2 regions of the Nostoc sp. DedSLP03 genome follow, and region 2 is predicted to be linked to the other one. Evidence: predicted binding sites of a transcription regulator. Region 2 holds the regulator's gene; the other holds the start of a gene.

Region 1 (4,486 bases), on a different contig from region 2:
AAGCAACAGATACCTGATGTTGGTTGGTGGGCTGGTAACTTTCGTCTCACTAATTTATCAGGAAAATTACTAGGCGCTCATGTTGCCCATTCTGCATTGATTTTGTTATGGGCTGGAGGGATGACGCTGTTTGAATTGTCGCGCTTCAACCCTAATGAGCCAATGTATGAGCAAGGCTTAATTTTGCTACCTCATCTAGCAACTCTCGGTTTGGGTGTCGGTACTGGTGGGCAAGTTATTAGCACCTATCCCTACTTTGTAATCAGTGTCTTACATCTGATACCTTCAGTGATTCTGGCAGCCGGTGGTATTTATCACTCTCTGCTGGGTCCAGAAGTGTTACAAGATAATCCTACTTGGGCTGGATTTTTTGGCTATGACTGGAAAGATAAGGACAAGATGACAACCATCTTGGGCATTCACCTCACGCTTTTAGGTTTAGGTGCTTTGGCTTTAGTTGCTAAGGCGGTGTTTTGGGGTGGACTGTTTGACCCTTGGGCTGCTGGCGGTGGAGATGTCAGGGTAATCAATCATCCGACACTTAACCCATTGCGCATTTTTGGCTACCTATTTGGGGCTTGGGGGCCAGAGGGATTGGCTGCTGTTGATAACTTGGAAGATGTTGTTGGCGGTCACATCTGGGTTGGTTTGATGTTAATTGGTGGTGGTATTTTCCACATCTTGACTAAGCCATTTGCTTGGGCGCGCCGAGTTTTGATTTACTCAGGGGAAGCGTATTTATCTTACAGCATTGGTGCTGTAGCATACATGGGCTTTTTAGCAGCATATTTTGCATCAGTTAATAACACCGTCTATCCCGAAGTTTTTTATGGGCCAGTTAGAGCTATAGAAACTTCTGCTGGTATAGTTTCTGCTCGTGGTTGGTTGGTAACTTTCCATTTTGTCCTAGCGCTCATGTTTCTGTTAGGTCACATTTGGCACGCTCTCCGCGCTCGTGCGATCGCAGGCGGATTTGATTTTAAAAATGGTGATATGGTTCAGCCTCCACGTGTAGAGCGCCAAACGAGTAATCAGGTAAGCGCAGTCAATTCTTCCGATCTGACGCTGAAGTTTCTCAAATACTTGCCAATTTACCGCCCCGGTATATCTCCTTTGTGGCGGGGATTAGAAATTGGCATGGCTCATGGTTACTGGCTAGTTGGCCCCTTTGCAACATTAGGTTCATTGGGTTTATTACGCAATTCTAATGTCGGCAGCTTGGTTGGTTTATTAGCCACAGGCAGTTTGATTATCATCCTGACAATTGGTTTTTCGCTTTATGGCACTACTAGCTACGAAAGACAACAGGAAATCTATTCACGATCGGTTTCGGTTGCAAGTGTTGCCAAAGTACCACAGAGCATCAATACTGTCGCTGAATGGAGTCAATTTACTGAGGGCTTTTTGATTGGTGGAATTGGTGGAGCAATCTTCGCTTATCTGCTATTAACTAGTATTGCTTTATTCGGTGCGATCGCAATCAACTCGATTTAATCATCTAGTGATTTAGTACTCATTATGTAAAGACGTAGCATTCTACGTCTTTACAATAAATTAGAGCAAGACTTAAATTGCTCACACTCGCCTCATTCCTTTTGATTTATGTCTACCTACTGACTCAGTTAATTTAGTTTCACTCAACACTAGCTAAATAATATTTCATGCCTGCGGTTAAAAGCAGTTGACTGCGGGCACTTTTTTCTAATCTTTAGGAGGATGACTTATGCTGGCTACAATTTTTTGCGCTTCATTTGCTTGGGCCACTTTGATTTTCTTTATTTTGAGTATCTGCTTTACCTTAAAACAAGGAATAAATCATTTAAAAAAGCTACATCAAATTCCTTGTCATGCTTGTGAATATTTCACTAACGACTATCGCCTTAAGTGTACTGTACATCCAACTAAAGCTTGTTCTGAGGAAGCGTTCGGCTGTCTTGACTTTGAACCTCAAACTTCTTTTTGTAATGCTTGTCAAAAGGGTCGGCAAAAGCTTTATTAAAATTTTCTAATTAGATAATTTCTAATCCGTAATACTCTAAATACTTATGAACAGACAATCTGATTTGCTATCGGAACTATGCGATTTTTTATATCCTCGTAGTCCATATTATGGGCAATTTAAACCAGAGTATCTAGTATTTAACGCTAATCTTCAAGATTTTTCTCAACGGGTAAACTACATTTGCAGCCTCCAAACTAGTGGTAAACTTTCACCACAAGAGGCTTACAAACAAATTCACATCCTCTGGAGACAGTTGAAAAGTGCTAGAAAAGAATTGGAAATTCGCTAGCTAAATAGAATGAAAATTGTATCCGCCTGCGATCGCAGTCCTTGCAAGATGAGTGGAGTTGTCCACCAATTGAGTATTTTTAACAAAATACAAAAAAGTTACATTGACTGGATTAATATGGAAATAAATTTTTCCTAAAAAAAATTAAGGATGTAAAAACAACAACCATTTACACCCAAATTGCTAACAGACGCGATTAATCGCGTCTCTACATTATGCTTCTTCGGAATTATCTCTTTTATGTCCTGGGGATGCTTCGTAAAGCGCATCAAGATGTTGACGCGCATCTTCAACGTTAATCGAACGCATTACCAAAAGTGGTTCTTTAATTAAGTTTCCAGCGCTATCTAATAACTCTGGATGGGGTACAAACTGTTTTTTTGATGAATAATAACCAGAGTTACGTTGGTTATTCATTGGCGAGGAATTCGTTGGGTAAGTTCGCTCCCGATCGAAACTGAACATAATCAGGTTACGAATTAAGTTGCCAACAGCTATAAATGCAAGGATTGTAAAAGCAAGAATGTAAAGCAGATGTAACATTGGATTTTCCTCCAGAACAGCAATTTTTAAAACTTTATTTTGTAACGCTTTGTTTCGCCGATACTGTACTGACAGTTAAGACGAATATTATACGCACTTTTCAGGCGCTTACATTTATATGGAGCTATTTGTCAACCGTTATTCCACTTACGGTAGCATAGGATACATTATTTTGCTAATCCAGATAATGTTAAGAAATTGTTAAGATTTTTCTACTATCTTTTTAACGACTGATTTACCATGTTGCGTAGACGCTTCCTTGGTAAGTCTTGAGACATCGCTAAGTTGTCTGCCGAAATTTAGCGCTTAGACTTCACGTCCTTGACGAAAGCGCATTGCGACATTCCAGCATTCTGTTACTAATTCATGCCAAGGCATTAACGTTGCCATATCAATTCCGACTTGTTTATCAGTTGCATTAAATAGCATCTTCGCCGTATTTAGTTCGTCTTGGGCTTGCTTAACCCGCAAGAGCAAGTCAGATTGCTCTTGGTGACTCATAAATGAGAGTTCCTCAGTTTCGAGTAAATGGCGCGATCGCGTAAACCAATGCTGAAAATCTTCCAGCAGCGGATCTAAAACCGTTTTCAACAACTCAGTCCCTGGTAAATTTGAGTCTGACATAAATAAGAGGGATATTTCAAACTTGCTTACTAATATTAACGTTATTTACGTTTCTTAATACTTTTTAGGTTTCTCTCATAATTTCTTGATGTAAAATTTTGTAACAAAGGGCACAAAATTTATTATATAGTCTCGATCTCTGGTTTGTACAGTGCCTTTGGACAGGCATCTATAGGCATATATGACAGCGAGTTGAAATTCATAAGATAATTTAGCGATATCTACGACGAGCTACGCCTACGCAGGCAATCCTGAATTTGAGACTCAGGTAACAAATCAAAAATTTATCTTTATTTTTGGATTGAAGAAGAATTCAGGACTCAGAATCAAACCGCTAGGCAAAGTCATTTGTCATTTGTTATTTGTCATTAGTTCAAGAGAAAGCACGCCTACTCTTGAACATAGTTTGAATTACTCCGATGAAAGAAAAACTTTTTCTGCCCACCGTCAAAGCAAGTTTGCGGTGAGCTTTGTTGAATTGCTCATGGCATTGGATAAGGATGGTGTATGCACCAATGACCAATACTTCGGCTTCGCTCAGTACAAGTGACCAATGACCAATGACAAATGACAAATGACTAATTAACCAAAGTCGTTATAGTTGAATAAGCCTACAGATTCAGATAAATCACCTTTTGTAATCACCTCGCCAACGGTTCAGCAGCCAATGTCGCCAAATTCATCAAATCAGTCACAACAGTCAGAACAAGTTGAAAAAATCTATTTACCGCGTACCAGCGAATCGGAGAACTTAAAAAAGATTCGCCACACTGCTTCCCATGTTATGGCAATGGCGGTACAAAAGCTGTTTCCCAAGGCGCAAGTTACAATCGGCCCTTGGATAGAAAATGGTTTTTACTATGATTTCGACAGTCCAGAACCATTTAGCGAAAACGATCTCAAAGCCATCAAGAAGGAGATGGCGAAGATTATCAATCGCAAATTGCCAGTAATTCGGGAAGAAGTCAGCCGCGAAGAAGCCCAACGCCGGATTCAGGGAATTAATGAACCTTACAAGCTAGAAATCC
Region 2 (10,736 bases):
TAATTTTTATCTGTTACTTTCTCTGAGAGGGAAAGCAAAAATGTCAGGTTTTCTTCAATTTTTCAAGCATCAGGTGCATTGGTAAATATCAAGACAAAAACACCAATTCATAGTATTTTGGGATTATGAACTGTAAATAAAAGCTGATAATCCTCCAGGCTGAAAGTTTGCCTGCTGAGATAATTTCTCTGTAGCTATTTGTCTACGAGAACGCAGATACTTTTTTCTCGTTGCTGCTAATAGTTCGTGTTCTGTAGCTGTTTAGAAATTGAAGATAGGGTTGGTCATCTGTGCGATCCTTTGAACTTGTCTTACCCTCAATTTCTCAGTAATTTATGATATTGTCTCTGAGGTAGCTCATAGAAGCGATATTAGTTCGCTTGCCATTCATGCTCAAGGATCGCGTAAAGAAAGTTGTCGTACCATCTGCCTTTGATAAACTCTTTTTCTCGCAGATGACCTTCACGACGCATACGAATTTTTTCTAATACCTTTACAGAAGCAATGTTCTCTGAAACACACCAAGACCAGATACGATGCATTCTCAGTTCTTCAAAGCCAAACTTTAAAATTGCCTGTGCTGCTTCTGTTGCATAACCTTGTCCCCAATATTGAGTATTTAGTTCATAGCCGATATTTGCTTCCCGCATTTCTGGATCGTTTACACGGATACCACAATTGCCAATCAGCCGATTTTCTTCTTTGAGGACAACAGCTAACTGAAACTTAGTCCGAGGTTGCTCTTTTTGCTGATCGATAAACATCTGGATAAACTCACAAACATCGTTCTGTGTGCGTTGTGTCCAGTAGTTATAACGCAAATACAAAGGATCGGATTGATAAGCAAAAACCGCCTGCAAATCTGTCTCTACAAAATCACGCATTAGCAAGCGGTGTGTTTCTAATATCATGTCTTTTTTGATAGGCAAGTTCTACCATATTTACGTTAGCCAGTGGAATAATTGGCGTTGCTGAATTCAGGTATGAAAATGATTTGGCGTGATTTCAAAATCTTTGTAAAAACGTTACATGGCAACGTCTTTAAACCCAGATTCATAGATTGAATTAGCAACGCCGAATAATTAAGTTGCTCGATCGATTTTTTGCACTTCTTCGTCAGATAATTTCACGTTGATAGCACGCGTTGAGTCTTCGATGCTGGAAACCTTGCTAGCACCAGGAATAGGCAAAATAACAGGCGACTTGGAACGCAACCACGCCAAAACGATATTATACACCGACACGCCTTTTTCTTTAGCTAATTTAGCGAGCGCAGAAATATCTTGCAAGTCTTGATGGCGACGCCTACCACCAAAGGGACTCCAAGGTAAAAAGGTCAATCCCTGCTGTTCGCAATATTCTAATACGCCGTCATTTTCTGGCTGGCGCTGCCAAGGGCTGTATTGATTCTGCACTGAAACAATATCGATGATATCCTGCGCCCGTTTAATTTGTTCAACAGAAAAGTTAGAAACTCCTACAAACCGAATTAAACCAGCCTCCACTGCTTCTTTAACTGGCGCAAGAGATTCTTCAATGGTGTAATTAGAATCGGGAGAATGGTATTGCCAAACATCGATGGGTTTAGCACCGCCCAAAGCCTCAAAACTGGCTCGAATTGTTTGGCGCAAATGTTCTGGGTTGCCGTTGCTTGTCCAGTTACCATTGGGACGCATCAACCCGCCCTTAGTTGCTACAATTACTTGGCTAACATCGCCTTTGTAACTACTAAGTGCCTTGTGAATTAACTGTTCATTGTGGTGCTTATCTGACTCATCTTTGCAGTAAGAATCGGCTGTGTCAATAAATGTAATACCCAAATCCAAAGCCCGATGAATAACTTGGATTGATTCCGATTCAGAAGGACGATTAGCAATTGACATGGGCATACCACCCAAACCAATCGCACTTACCAAGATACCAGTTTTTCCTAGCTGTTTAGTTTCCATAATTCTAGCTATAGCTTTCTCCCCCAATTATTTATCAGTTAGTTATTCATCATAAATCCTCCCTAGTACTTAGACTTGAGGGCGATAAGTAGACCTCTTGCAAAAGTGCTTTTTGCAAGAGAGGGGAAAAGGGTAAAGGTTAAAGGGTAAAGGGAAAATAACAAACCTTTCCCCCTTTCCCCTTTCCCTTTTCCCGACTTTTGCAAGAAGTCTAGTGAATATAATTCTTCTTTATATTAGGCGTGAAAATATCAGATTATTTGATGACAATCATTGATTGCCTTAACTTCTACACAAGAATATACTTTCAAATTCAAAATTCAGCCACCCTACGCAATCTTGCTATATCACTCAATCCTTTTTCCCAAAATTATGAAAAAGTGAGCCAATTTCAAAGTCTTTTTCCCAAGCATGGGAGAAGGATTTAGGGTGAAAACTTTTGACTACTACAAGAATTTTAATAGTTATTAAAATAAAGTTAAAAGTTAATTTTTTTAAAGTCGTCTTTGATTGCAGTCTGAGTGAATTTCACTTTTGTTCAAGCTTGTTAATATTTAACTCAGTTTGCCCTGCTATTAAAGAAACAATATCTGCATTCGATTAGAGTAATTTGGTAATATTTACGCCCGTTAAACGGACGTAAATATCATTACACAATTGTACTGGCTAATTACTTCATCTAAATTTCTTAAGAAATTTAGATGAAGTAATTAATAGCCTTCTATAGTAAAACCAGCAGCTTGAACCATCTGTTTAATTGACTCTTCAGAAGCCTCAGTATCTACAGTTACAGTTTTAGTGTCTACGTTCACGTCTACTTTGGCATCAGATTCCATAGTCAGAATAGATTTAGTTATTTTCTTGGCGCATTCTTCACCTTTAATATCCGGAACTTTCAATTTAATTGCCATTAGGTACCTCATTACGCCAACTGAAATTTACATTTAATCAATATACTATCAATTTTAAGACTGAGCGGACATCTTACTAGAGTTAGGGAATTGAGCATGACAGAAATAGTAACAAATAATAGTTATACCTAAATCATTATTGACAAATTGCTTAAGCAGTAAAATAAAATAAAATGCCAAAGTAGATAAAGTATTTTCTGAAAATACACTTAGTACTGCTAACTTATAAAAAGCCACTTTTTTATTTATTCTGAAGACTCCATGAGAAGTTCCTCCTGCTTTTCTAAAAGTTGGTGTTCGACATAGTTGCTTTTGCAGCGCTGCCCAATTGTACAAGTGTCTATGCGTAAATCACGAAACTTTTTATCTGTAGTTTTTAATTTATTGTATACTTAAGATACTTTTGCCTCATTTTTAACGTACATATAAACCCAAAAAACAGCTATCTTGCGGCATAGATATACTGTGGATTTTGCAACAAAGACCTTCAATGACGCAATTATGGTATGAGTATTGGACGCTGCTAATTTAGGTATTGACAGTAGAAACTGCTTCACATTGCAAATGGAAACGATTACTCAAATGTGCCAGTAGTTGAAATGCGATCGCTAGAAGCAACGAAAAAATTAGCATTTCTCGTTTGATTTTTTTTCCAATATCTATGACGAACTATGACCCTCGAAATAAAACTCGCTAACGCTTCTCTAGGAGAGGCTACGCCTAGTTTGCTTACGCTATCGGTGGTGCAACTTCAGGATGCTGAAGTCATCTTACTCATAAACACAACCTAGTTAACTACAAATACCCACTTTGTCAGTTTGTCTAATTGAGATATGTTTGGTAAATAAAATAAGTAGCCTAGATCATCGGCTGTTATTCCACACTTGACATAAAGCATTGTGAGTGCAAAACGTCTGCCAGAAACCATTGCCCATGTCAGAATTACCCGCCAATCCTGGCAACACGGCTTCCTTGAGGGTGAAGTGAGTGCGGGTGAGTTTGAGTGGCATTTCCAGTGGCATTTTCGTCGGGGAGAACTTGCCGTCAAGCCTTCCCAAGGTCGCGCCTTAATCAAAGAACCTCTCGGTCGGTTCTTAGAGCAACAAGATTACCAGCTAGAGCCTGGCGGAGACTATGCTTTTACGATTCGGGCGGAACTTTAAAACTTAGGAGTTATTCAATTTTGGATTTTGGATTTTAGATTTTGGATTGAAGAAAAAATCTAAAATTGGCTGGTTGCTGATTCAGTGAGGCGATTTAAGTATCTTTCGATTAAGAGGATGGCAACAATGTCATCTATGGGTCTTGGAGGCTGTCGTAGACCCTGTGGCAATAGCTTGATTAACCCTTTGGGCGGGAACATTTGCCAATAGCGATCGCGTGCTTCTAAGGTTGTGTAGCGCTCATCCACTAAAATAATACTCAACGGTTCTGTCAATTCTTGATATAGTTTCTGTCTCCACTGTTTGGCTGTAGTTTGGTCGCCCATGACCATCAAAGAGATCGGGAACCTTTGGCGCAGTGTCTCAATACTAGCGATCGCCTCTTTTGCTAACACAACTTGATGATAATACAGTTGCCGATCCAGCCCCATCACCCCTAGACCACACTTATCTCGACCTGGATCGAACCCCAAGATGACTGGTTGCGTTGGTGAAAATTCACGGAAATTCATAATTAATTAAAAATTAAAAATGTTCGCATAGTATCTGCTAAATAAAAAATGCAGCTATAGCAATTATTTTGACTGCTGTTCAATATGTTTAAATCTTACTAATAACAGTGTGCAAATAATTTTTTAAGTACTAAAAATAATTTTTCCGTTAACTATTGCTACCAATTTTACTCTCAATGGCCCGGCTGTATAAGTATCCTCTGCTGCGATCGCTTTGATCTCCAAGGGTTGATTATACTGTCTTAGTAGACTGACAAAGCGCAGAAAAGTCCCCTCTACTTGCACATTTTCGACAATTCCGGCATTACGGGCACGAAATTGGGAAGCAGAAATCAGTATTTCTAGCCGCTGCTGTAACTGATAAGATGTCATGGTTTGGGAATCAGCAGTAGTCGTGGCTAGCACCGCACCTCCCGAAAAAACCAGTTGATTCTGGGCTGTATCCGCGAAAAATTCTATCTGCTTTTCTCCCCTGACGTAATTACCAGCAGAGAATATTCGCACGACGTATTCTTTACCATCGGCAATCTGCTTGCTTAATTGATCGACCCGATCCTCGGTCACGCGCAACAGCTCTAAATTTGACGAATTTGTACCAGGCTCGCTTAATTCGAGGTTGGCGTTGCGATTGGCTTCTTGTAAAAGTTGTACCACTGCCTGACGAGCAGCGGCAGGTTGAGTAACACGAATTACAGCAGCGGACAGAACTTGACCGCGAACTAAGGCCAGCTTACCCAAACGCAGGTCGCGGTAGGACTGATAATATTTTTCCAGTCTGGCAACTTCCTGTTCTAGTTCCTCCTGTTGTGCTTCCAATTCTTTGAGGCGCGATTCCCGTTTGGCAATCACTTGCTCTCGTGCTGCAACTTCTACGTTACGCTTTTGAATAAGTTGATCCAGCTGGCCAATTTTTTGATCGCGTGCTTCTATGGCTTCTTGACGGTTAGCAAGTTCGCGATCGCGTTTTTCGATTGCTGTTTTGGCTTCGTCAATGGCTTTTTTCGCTTCTGCATACAGTCGTTGACGTTCTGTCTTCAAGAGTTCAACTGCCGCCTGTAGCTGTTTTCTCTGATTGGAAACGCTTTGCAACTCAGCTATGGCTTTTTGGTATTGAGTTACAACTTGTCCTAACTGACCTTGAGTGCGTTGGAGTTGAGTTTGGGTTTGGGCTTGTTGACTAATTGTGCGGTTCAGCTGGGCTTGCGTTTCCCTCTGTTTGGCGTTTGCCGCCTGCAAGGATTGATTAATTGCCTGCAAGTCTTGTTGTGCTTTTGCTTGGGCAATTCTTGCTTGGTTTAGCTCACCCTCTACCTGACTTTTCTGCGTTTCTGCGGTTTTTAGCTGTTCCCGCTTCTGTCTGAGGTCTGTTTGAATATCTTCTAACTCAAAGACTCCTTTTCGCAAACCTTCGTCGGCAGCGAATAAAATCCCTAGAGTTGATGCTGAAATCAAACCACCAGTAAAAATTGTTACTAGTACGGCGGTGTTTTTCGGACGAAGCTTAAAAAGTGAGAGGCGGGCTTTGCCAACTCGTGTGCCGATGCGATCGCCCACGGTGGCAATTACGCCTCCCAAAATCAAAATTGCTGCGATAAGGATGTATCCGGTGGTCATCTTTAGCTACCGAAATCCTTCCAGATACAGCCTACTACTTTTAAGCATTGTCTGGAAAGAAGTGGAAATTGGCAATAGCTGAAATTATTCAATTTTAGATTTACCTCTAGCTATTAGTGTCATTTTTCAAAATAGAACACGCGCCGATTCCCCTTTCTCCAATTGTTTTTATGTGAACTGTCTACTTAAGGTAACAGGTTTATGCACAGTAATCTTCTTTTTGTGGATGGAAATCATTTTTTTCTCACGCAAATCTCCCAGTAGCCTAGTAACGGTAACACGAGTTGAACCAATTGCCTCTGCGATCGCTTGATGAGATAACTTCAGATCAATTGTGATCCCATCTGCACAAGGAACGCCAAAATCCCGACAAAGAATTAACAAAAAACTCACCAATCTAGAACCCATATCTCGGTGAGCAAGAGTTTCAATCATCATCTCTGTCTGTAAAATGCGCGAAGACAGACCTCGCAGCATTAACATTGATAATTCTGGATTTTCCTTGAGTGCTACCTCTACCTGTTCAATTGGTGCCGACAGTAATTCTACAGGAGTAAATGCAACCGCATGGTAAAACCGATCCGATTTATTTCCTGTCAGCAATGACAATACACCAAAAACACTATTTTCCCGCAGCAACGCTACCGTTATTTCCTCTCCTGCCTCGTACACCCTGGAAAGTTTAACAGCACCTTTCAAAAGAAAATAAACTCGTTCGGCAGGATCGCCAGGAAAAAAGATCGTTTTATTGCGTTCAAACGTTTCCACAACTGGCGGAAACGCCCCGGTCGCCATCTGACGAAAAACATTTGCTAGGGCTTTATCTTGTGTCACGATCATCTCCCTTCCCCTACCCAATGCCGGAAAAACAAAAACTGATTACCTAAGAATACACCCGAAAAATGAATAAAGCACCGTCAACCTTTCTGTACTTTCCTATACTCCAACTAATCTCTTCATAACTCTTTGTTTATAATGATACATAATTGTTGATCCTTTCAGCTACTAATTGTTGATAACTAGTTCCAATAACTGTATTTAAAAGGTTTTTTGAAGAACAAATAAAGATATTTTGAGAATATCTTTATAAAAAATCAAGATTTTTACACGCAGCAAAAACTCTTACCAATATTCATTTTTGCAAATCCTGTATAAAACAAAGATAAATTAGCCTCAGATTCTAGTATGCTCCTAATGATCGATCGCATTAACAATTTTTATGCTAAATCTGACTGGAAAAAATGCCCTTGTTACAGGTATTGCCAATAACCGCTCGATCGCCTGGGGGATAGCCCAACAGCTGCACAAAGCCGGAGCAAACCTGGGTATTACCTACCTACCAGATGAACGCGGCAAGATGGAGAAAAAAGTCGCGGAATTGGTAGAACCTCTTAACCCCAGCCTATTTCTTCCCTGTAATGTCCAAGATGAAGACCAAATTAAATCTACTTTTGAGACAATCCGCGAAAAGTGGGGAAAGCTAGATATCCTCATCCATTGTCTGGCCTTTGCCAGCAAAGACGATTTAAGTGGAGATTTTAGCCAAACTTCTCGTTCTGGCTTCAACACCGCCTTAGAAATTAGTACCTACTCACTAGTGCAGTTAAGTGGTGCAGCCAAACCTTTGATGACAGAGGGAGGTAGCATCGTCACCCTGACATATTTAGGTGGTGTTAGGGCAATCCCCAACTACAACGTTATGGGAATTGCCAAGGCGGGGTTAGAAATGAGTGTGCGTTACTTAGCTGCTGAACTAGGGCCGCAAAATATTCGTGTGAATGCCATCTCCGCAGGCCCCATCCGTACTTTGGCATCTTCAGCAGTGGGTGGGATTTTGGATATGATTCATCATGTAGAAGAAGTAGCTCCCCTACGACGCACCGTCACTCAGTTAGAAGTGGGCAACGCTGCGGCTTTCTTGTGTAGTGATTTGTCCAGCGGCATTACCGGACAAATTCTCTATGTAGATGCAGGATATGAAATTATGGGAATGTGACACGATAAAGTTAGGAGTTAGGAGTGAGGAGTTAAGAGTTATAAATTTTTAACTCATAACTCATAACTCCTAACTTTTAACTCTTTTCACTCCCCATGCAAACAACCAATCGCCAAGTTAATTCAAACTACGATCGCTCAACCCAAACCCCTCGCATTGCCACTGTTCACCGCACCACTGGTGAAACTAATGTGCAAGTCACCATCAACCTGGATGGTAGAGGAACTTGCACAGCAGCAACAGGTATTCCGTTTTTGGATCACATGTTGCATCAAATTGCCTCCCACGGGCTGATTGATATAGATGTTCAAGCCAAGGGAGACTGGGAAATTGACGATCATCATACTAACGAAGATGTAGGCATTACTTTAGGGCAAGCTTTTAACCAAGCACTAGGTGACAGAAAGGGTATTGTCCGCTTTGGTAATTTTCTTGCACCGCTGGATGAAGCTTTAGTTCAGGTAGCGCTAGATTTTTCTGGACGGCCTCACCTCAGCTATGGCTTGCAAATTCCAACTCAACGGGTAGGAACCTATGACACCCAACTGGTGCGAGAATTTTTTGTGGCACTGGTGAACCATAGTCAAATGACACTGCACATTCGACAATTGGATGGCATTAATTCTCATCACATCATTGAAGCGACATTTAAAGCTTTTGCAAGAGCAACACGGCTGGCGGTAGAAATTGACTCCCGACGTGCTGGTTTAATTCCCAGTTCTAAGGGAGTTCTATGAAAAAAGTCAAATTGGGCATTGGGGATTGGGCATGGGGCATGGACAAGAGACAACTTAGATGAGGAAGAGGGAAAAGACAAGGGAGAGACTGGTTTAATAATTCCTCCTTGTCCCCCTTGTCTTCCTTGTCTCCCCTGCCTCCCCTGCTCACTGCTCCCTTGCTTCTTCCCCAGTCCCCCATTTCGGATAATTGACACACGAGTTGTTGATGGTTATTATCAGCCTACCGGGTAATTTTTAATTGACGCCAAGCTGATAAATAGTGATTTAACCGAGATGAAGTCTGTTGCAGATGACTCTAATTCTCAACTTAATACGGCAGACATTCCACCAGTAGTCCTAACTTCTGAGTTGCGAAAAGTCTATCGCACTGGTTTTTGGCTAAATCAAAAAGTCGTATCTCTCAAAAACTGTTCTTTAACGGTTTACAAAGGCGAAACCTTTGGTTTGTTGGGGCCTAATGGTGCTGGGAAAACTACCCTTTTAAAATTGTTGCTGGGAATTATTCATCCCACTTCTGGACGCGGATCGTTGTTAGGTAATCCAATAGGCGATCGCAGTGTTAAGCAACATATTGGCTATCTGCCGGAAAATCCCTATTTGTATGACTATCTCACTGGTTGGGAATTTTTACAGCTTGCTGCTGGGTTATTCCAAATTCCCCAAAGTGTCCAACGCCAGCGCATTCCCCAACTACTGGAATTGGTCGGTTTATCCCAAGCCGATGCCCGTAAAAAACTGTTGCGCCGCTATTCCAAAGGAATGCTACAGCGTGTTGGTATGGCACAGGCATTAATTAATGAGCCAGATTTAGTTTTTCTGGACGAACCTATGTCTGGTCTCGATCCGGTGGGGCGCTATCAAATGCGAGAAATTATTCTGGCGCTCAAAGCTGCTGGTAAGACGATTTTTTTCAACAGCCACGTTCTTAGTGAAGTAGAACAGATTTGCGATCGCATTGCCATCCTCGCTCAAGGTGAACTAATTTGCTCTGGTTCCCTCAATGAACTCTTAGGCGTAAATGACACATATCAAGTAAAAGGTCAAGGTGGTGACTGGGAAATTCTCAAAAAATGGATACCCACTCTCATATTTGAGCCTGATGGTTCCTGGCACGGTACACTACAAGATGGTTACTATGATTTTCTTGCCAGTCTTCGTCTTATGGAAGGTAAAATTATTGCTATTAACTTGTCACGTCAATCCCTAGAAGAATTTTTTATTCAACAGATCCAAAGAAAAAATAACCCCTTGAATTAGTCTTGTTGCCAAGTAGTAAATTGTCGACTAGCTCGAAGAGCAAAACCCAAAATTCTGCCTTTTTGAGTTCTCTTTGCCAACGCAATCCACAAAAAATAAAATTCCAACATCTTTTCAAGGTTATTTGTATTTATTTAATGAACTTGTTCCTAATTTTAGTAGTCCCTTACTACTCATCGCAAATTTTAAATGTCATCAAATTAACTTTGAAAAGAAAAATTTATTCGTGACAATTGATTGTTAGCTAACAGACGATTTCTTGTAGAAACTGGGTTTATTTGTGTAAATCCTATATTTTTTGATATTACTCTATTCAAGCAACATTAACTTTAAGCTAACTTCACTAAAAATTTAACTTCAATAAACAAATTTCCTCCGGAAAATCACACTTTTCTAGGAAAATAAGAGTGTCGGGGAACATGAATATTTAGGTATAGTCAAAATAAGAATGTTTAGACAGTACTTTATTGATTGTAGTTTCAGAGTTTCAAGTAAATATGCTTAACAAAAGTTTGTCTAAATTCCTAATTCAGCCAACTGTAGGTATGGCTTTGTTAACTGCTGTCAATGCCGCTGTGTCATCTGCCAGTCTAG

Evidence for each region. Region 2 encodes NtcA, which controls nitrogen genes in cyanobacteria. Its sites were predicted from a motif close to TNTGTANNNNNNNNTACANA; they were not measured.
Region 1: RM368_RS34420 (DUF2605 domain-containing protein) is a predicted target of NtcA. The motif match lies at 3,556-3,575, and genes of this name have one in related genera.

The regions. Positions count from the first base shown of each region.
Region 1 covers NZ_JAVRCK010000120.1:10,789-15,274, forward strand. Annotated here, with positions in the region: gene RM368_RS34400 (chlorophyll a/b binding light-harvesting protein) at 1-1,494, shown strand, start outside; gene RM368_RS34405 (hypothetical protein) at 1,724-1,999, shown strand; gene RM368_RS34410 (hypothetical protein) at 2,046-2,291, shown strand; gene RM368_RS34415 (DUF2973 domain-containing protein) at 2,505-2,834, opposite strand; gene RM368_RS34420 (DUF2605 domain-containing protein) at 3,141-3,458, opposite strand; gene thrS (threonine--tRNA ligase) at 4,126-4,486, shown strand, end outside.
Region 2 covers NZ_JAVRCK010000011.1:71,409-82,144, forward strand. Annotated here, with positions in the region: gene RM368_RS07780 (GNAT family protein) at 372-911, opposite strand; gene RM368_RS07785 (aldo/keto reductase) at 1,083-1,949, opposite strand; gene RM368_RS07790 (heavy-metal-associated domain-containing protein) at 2,660-2,860, opposite strand; gene RM368_RS07795 (DUF3146 family protein) at 3,760-4,023, shown strand; gene RM368_RS07800 (resolvase) at 4,083-4,535, opposite strand; gene RM368_RS07805 (DUF3084 domain-containing protein) at 4,659-6,149, opposite strand; gene ntcA (global nitrogen regulator NtcA) at 6,318-6,989, opposite strand; gene fabI (enoyl-ACP reductase FabI) at 7,369-8,145, shown strand; gene hisB (imidazoleglycerol-phosphate dehydratase HisB) at 8,241-8,882, shown strand; gene RM368_RS07825 (ABC transporter ATP-binding protein) at 9,159-10,142, shown strand; gene RM368_RS07830 (SLBB domain-containing protein) at 10,640-10,736, shown strand, end outside.